Regions from separate parts of the Sodalis sp. RH22 genome, predicted to be linked through region 1. Evidence: predicted binding sites of a transcription regulator. Region 1 holds the regulator's gene; the other holds the start of a gene.
The links. The regulator PhoB, encoded in region 1, activates phosphate uptake and scavenging genes when phosphate is short. The targets are predictions, from matches to a motif close to CTGTCATAAAACTGNCNNAT.
Positions count from the first base shown of each region.

Region 1 (3,142 bases):
CCGACAGCGGCCGCGCCGCCGCCGGCAGGGTCAACAGCAGGCAGAGCAGCCAGCCCAGGGTTTTTACAGCTTTTATCATCGGGATTTGACACGTGAAGGAGAAGTGGGGTTATTTTCGGCCAGGACGGGGAGGACAATCAACCGGTTGGGCAAGGTAAAAAAGAAGCGGGTACCCGCGCCCGGCTCGCTGATAACATCAAGATGGGCGTCATGATTGCCGAGCGCGTGCTTAACGATGGCAAGCCCAAGGCCGCTGCCGCCGGTCTGGCGCGAACGGGCTTTGTCAACCCGGTAAAAACGCTCGGTCAGGCGCGGTAAATGCTCCGGGGCGATGCCCGGCCCGTTATCGCTGACCTGAAACTGCGCGCCCTCAGCGGTACGCTGCCAGCACACCTCGATGCGGGTGCCCGGCGGCGTATGGATGACCGCATTGTATATCAGGTTCGACATCGCGCTGCGCAGCTGATCCTCATTGCCGCGCACCAGCAACTGTTCATTAACCCGGAACACGATCTCATGCCGTTCCTGGCTGAGCGCCCCGGCGCTTTGCTGCAGGCGCTTGAGAATGGCCGGAATATCGACGCGTTCATTGACCTCGCCCTGGGGCGCGGCCTCGATACGGGATAACACCAGCAACTGCTTGACCAGGCGCTCCATGCGCTGCGTCTGATCCTGCATAGTGTGGATGGCCTTGGCGCGCATGGCTTCATCCATATCCTGGTCGTTCATCATTTCCAGATATCCCTGCAACACCGTCAGCGGCGTACGCAGTTCATGGCTGGCATTGGCGAAAAAGTTGCGCCTGGCGCCTTCCAGCTGGCGCATCTGGGTCACGTCGCGGGCCACCATTAACAGCTGGTCGTCGGTATAGGGCATCACGCGGAATTCAACGTAACGTTGCTTATTGAGCAGCAGGGTCAAGGGGCGCTCGAACGACTGGCCCTGGATATAGCTGTTGAATTCGGGATAGCGCAGCAGGTTAAGGATATGCTGGCCGTTGTCTTCCGGCCAGCGAAACCCGAGCAGCTGCTGCGCCAGGCCGTTGCACCAGAAAATATGGCCGTCGTCGGTCAACATCACCAGCGCATCAGGCAAGGTTTCCGCGCCGCTGCGAAAGCGTTTGAACAATGTCGCCAGTTCACGCCGCCGCCGCCGGTGGCGCAACTGCATCTGATGCAGGCCATAGAACAGCGGTTCCCAGCTTCCCCGCCCTTCCGGCGGCGTATGCCGGAGATCGACCCATAACCAGCGGGACAGCCGCAGTTGGTAATAATAGTTGCGCACCAGCGCGGCCAGCAGCGCCGCCACCAACAGCCAGGCCAGGTGGCCGACAAAAAGCGACAACAGCAGGGCCGGCAGGCAAAACAGCCCCAGTTCCAGCAAAATCTTACGCCAGGATAAACGTTCCAGCACCGGCAGAGCTCCCCTTATACCGCGCTAATAGCGCGCGGAAAAACGATAGCCGGTGCCGCGGACCGTCTGCACCATCCGATCGTGACCGCCGGTTTCCAGCGCTTTGCGCAGGCGGCGAATATGCACATCAACCGTCCGGTCCTCAACATACACATTAGTGCCCCAGACATGATTTAACAACTGTTCCCGGCTATATACCCGCTCGGGATGGGTCATGAAAAAGTGCAGCAGTTTAAATTCGGTCGGTCCCATCTCCAGGGCCAGTTCGTTGGAGGTTACCCGGTGCGACGACGGATCCAGGCTTAAGCCCTGCAGCTCAATCTTATCTTCCACCGCCATCGGCGAAATACGGCGCATCACCGCCTTGATCCTGGCCAGCAGCTCCTTGGGCGAGAACGGTTTGGTGATATAATCATCGGCGCCCACTTCCAGCCCCCGCACCCGGTCTTCCTCCTCGCCGCGCGCGGTCAGCATCATGACCGGAATATCGCGGGTCAATACCTCGCGTTTCATATGTTTGATAAATTGAATTCCCGAACCGCCTGGCAACATCCAGTCGAGCAATACCAGATCCGGATAAGGCTCCGCCATACGGCTGACCGCCGTGCCGTAGTCTTCGGCTTCGATGGGCTGGAAGCCATTCTGTTCAAGTACGAAGCACACCATTTCACGAATCGGCGCTTCGTCTTCCACGACTAATATGCGTTTTGCCATTTTTTCCTGCCATTAATCTCTGCGGTTAACGTGCCCGGGCATTATGCGTCACTTTTATGACAGATTTATTAAAATCAGCCCATCGTGCCAGAAGCATAGCGGATGGCGGTTTTTTTTCGTCCCGGGTTGCCAAATTAACAGCTTTACGTCGGCATCGCCCGGGGTAAGGTTTATACTCTCGCCCTGACTTTTACACTCTGGCTGGAGCGTCATGCGGATCATTCACACTTCTGACTGGCATCTGGGTCAGTCGTTTTTCACCAAAAACCGCGCCCGGGAGCACCGCGCCTTCCTGCAATGGCTGGTGGCGCAGGTGGCAGAACGGGATATCGACGCGGTGATCGTGGCCGGCGATATCTTTGATACCGGCACCCCGCCCAGCTATGCCCGCGAACTGTTCAATCGTTTCGTGGTGGCGTTGCAGCCGACCGGTTGCCAGCTGATCATACTGGCGGGCAATCATGACGCGGTGGCGACACTGAACGAATCCCGGGCGCTGCTGGCCTGCATGCATACCCGGGTTATCGCCGGCGGCGGGTTCGGCGCCCGGGACGATGACGACAACGCCGACGGCGACCGCGAAGACAGCGGCGGGCAACCGGTTTTTGTACTGAACGATCGTAGTGGAAAGCCGGGGGCGATACTGTGCGCCATCCCCTTTTTACGCCCGCGGGATGTGCTGACCAGCCGCGCCGGAGAATCGGGGGATGATAAACAGCGGGCGCTGATGGACGCCATCGCCGCATATTACCAGGCGCTATATGACCGGGCGCTGGCCCTGCGCGCCAAGTTGCCCGGCCGGCTGCCGATTATCGCCACCGGACACCTGACCACTGTGGGCGCCGCCACCACCGATTCGGTACGCGATATTTATATCGGCAGCCTGGACGCGTTTCCCGCCCAGCTGTTTCCTCCGGCGGATTATATCGCCCTCGGCCATATCCACCGCCCGCAGTGCGTGGGCGGACAGCAGCATATCCGCTATTGCGGTTCGCCCATCGCCTTGAGTTTTGAT
Region 1 is NZ_CP178731.1:2,558,240-2,561,381, forward strand. It holds gene ACL2XN_RS11740 (PstS family phosphate ABC transporter substrate-binding protein) at 1-79, opposite strand, end outside; gene phoR (phosphate regulon sensor histidine kinase PhoR) at 76-1,413, opposite strand; gene phoB (phosphate response regulator transcription factor PhoB) at 1,438-2,127, opposite strand; gene sbcD (exonuclease subunit SbcD) at 2,339-3,142, shown strand, end outside.

Region 2 (3,142 bases), 1.6 Mb from region 1:
CTGGTACCGGAAGGGGTGTGCGACAAAACCGTTTTCGATCATGACTATCTGATATCCATAGCGGCCGATGATCAGGAAGAGGAGATCATTCTTGACGGCGACGGCATCATATCCAAAATAAACACTCTGGTTGAATATGACGAGCATGGCCGTCCCTGCCGCCAGGCCCGATCCGGCTATAATGTGGAAATGGCCCGGTTTCCGGCGATTCTGGCGAATAAGCGCACGGTATCGGTTATCGCGGTGTTCACGCTGGCTGATATCCCCGCAGGCGTAGAACTGCGTTGTAACTACAAGTACCGGGATCATGAGATCAGGCGGCTGCGTTAAGTCACCGCGTGACCCTCAGGCAGGGTTATGGCGTTCCGCGGCCCCCAGCGCCTGCGCGCAGGCCCACGCCGAGCTCCAGGCCCATTGGAAGTTATAGCCGCCCAGCCAGCCTATCACATCCACCACCTCGCCGATAAAATACAGTCCCGGCACCTGCCGGCTTTCCATGGTTTTGGACGAGAGATAGCGGGTATCCACGCCGCCCTGGGTGACCTCGGCGGTGCGATAGCCCTCGGTGCCGTTCGGCTGCAGCCGCCACTGCTGCAGGGCCAGAATCCAATCGGCCTGCTGGCGGTGGGTGAGCTGTTTTAGCGTGCATTCCGGAATGGCCAGCAGGGCGAACCACATCTCGACAAAACGACGCGGCAACAGTTTCGCCAGGGTGTTTTTCAGGCTTTGGTTAGGGTGTTCGCGCAATTCTGCCGCCAGGAACGTGGCTAAATCGGTATCAGGCAGCAGGTTAAGCGTCAGGTACTCGCCGCTTTGCCAGAAGCTGGAAATCTGCAATATGGCGGGTCCCGACAGTCCACGATGGGTAAACAGCAGGTTTTCCCGGAACGAGACGCCGTTTTCAGCAACGACCACCGCGGGCACGCCGATGCCGGACAGCACGCTTAACTGTTCCAGCAGGGGCTTATGCAGGGTAAAAGGCACCAGCGCGGCGCGGGTGGGGATGACCGGCAGTCCGAACTGTTGGGCAATTTTATAACCGAAGGGCGTGGCGCCCAGGCCGGGCATGGACAGGCCGCCTGTCGCGATCACCAGACGGGCGGTTTTGATGGCGCCGCCCGGCAGGGTCAGGAAAAAATCATCGCCGCGTTTTTCCACGGCCCCTACCTCGCTGCGGCAGCGCAGCGTCACCTGGCCCAATTCGCACTCCTTGAGCAGCAAATCCACCACCTGCTGCGCCGAGTCGTCGCAAAAAAGCTGGCCGAGGGTTTTTTCATGCCAGGCGATGCCGTATTGCTGCATCAGGGCAATAAAGTCCCACTGGGTATAACGCGACAGGGCGGACTTGCAGAAATGCGGATTTTGCGAGAGGAACGCCGCCGGCTCGACATACAAATTGGTGAAATTACAGCGGCCGCCGCCGGACATGAGAATTTTCCGTCCCGGCTTTTTGCCGTTATCCAGCAGCAATACCCTGCGGCCCAGCCGGCCGGCCTGCGCGGCGCAAAACATGCCCGCGGCGCCGGCGCCGATCACCACTACGTCAAACTGTTCCACCATACTTGCTCTCTGCTTATGCCTGCTTAATCATGAAAAAGGGCGTCCGTCCGGCTATTGTGCGTTCCACGCGGGGGCCGATTGTAATGTCCCCGGTGGCCTTATGCCAACGTAACAGGATGATAAAATCAGTAAGCATAGTTATCCTCATGATTTTACAGAGTAAAGTGCGGACAAGCCCGCGCAGTGCCGACAGAAATGTCATAAAAAGGTCATATTTCTCTTTTCCACGGCCCCTGTTGTCGCAGATAATGCGCCCCGTTCATGTCCAATCTATGGCGTAACCCTATGCTACATCTATTTACCGGCCTGGAGTTTCATACCGGTCTTATGCTGGTGCTCGCATTAATTTTTGTCCTGGTGTATGAAGCCATCAACGGGTTTCATGATACCGCCAATGCGGTAGCAACCGTAATCTACACACGTGCCCTGCGCTCGCAGCTGGCCGTGGGCATGTCGGGGATCTTCAATTTTCTCGGCGTGCTGCTCGGCGGCCTGAGCGTGGCGTATGCCATCGTGCATCTGCTGCCGGTCGACCTGTTGTTAAACGTCAGCTCCACCCACGGCCTGGCAATGATGTTTTCCATGCTGCTGGCGGCCATTATCTGGAACCTGGGAACCTGGTACTTCGGTTTGCCGGCCTCCAGCTCGCATACCTTGATTGGCGCCATTATCGGCATCGGCCTGACCAACGCCATGGTAACCGACTCGTCGGTGCTGGACGCGCTGAATATCCCGAAGCTTATCGAGATCTTCCTGTCGCTGATCATTTCGCCCATCGTCGGGCTGGTGGTGGCCGGTATCATGGTCTTCGCGCTGCGCCGTTACTGGAGCAGTACCCCGAAACGGCGCCGCATTCATTTGACGCCGGCGGAACGGGAGAAGAAAGACGGCAAACGCAAACCGCCGTTCTGGACCCGTACCGCGCTTATCCTGTCGGCCGCCGGGGTGAGTTTTGCCCACGGCGCCAATGACGGACAGAAAGGTATCGGCCTGATCATGCTGGTATTGATAGGCGTTGCGCCGGCCGGGTTCGTGGTGAATATGAATTCCACCGGCTATGATATCGCCCGCACCCGCGACGCGGTCGGCAACCTGCAGCAATTTTACCTGCAGCATCAAGGCGCCCTGCCGCAGGTGGTTAACGCCGAACCGCCGGCGATTCCGACGCCGGATGTCAACGCCCTGCCGTCCACGCCGGCCGAGTTTCACTGCGACAGTTCCCGGGCGTTGCTGGCCATCACCCGCGCCATGGCGCTGCTGGATAATTTGCAGAGCTACGATAAGATCACGCCCTTCGAGCGCGCGCATGTGCGCCGCCTGTTGATGTGCGTCGCCGATACCGCGGACCGGACCGCCAAGCTGCCGCAAACCACCGGCGAAGATAAACGCTTCCTGAATAATTTGCGTAAGGATCTGCTGGCAACCGTGGAGTACGCGCCGCTGTGGATTATCGTTGCCGTGGCGCTGGCCTTGTCGCTGGGCACCATGATTGGCTGGCGGCGCGTTGCCACCACCATCGGCGAAAAGATCGGCAAGAAGGGCATGACCTACGCGCAGGGACTGTCGGCGCAGATGACCGCCG
Region 2 is NZ_CP178731.1:4,154,337-4,157,478, reverse strand. It holds gene ACL2XN_RS18820 (hypothetical protein) at 1-330, shown strand, start outside; gene ACL2XN_RS18815 (NAD(P)/FAD-dependent oxidoreductase) at 346-1,557, opposite strand; gene pitA (inorganic phosphate transporter PitA) at 1,846-3,142, shown strand, end outside.
Region 2: a site for PhoB is predicted at 1,756-1,775, ahead of pitA (inorganic phosphate transporter PitA). Genes of this name have one in related genera too.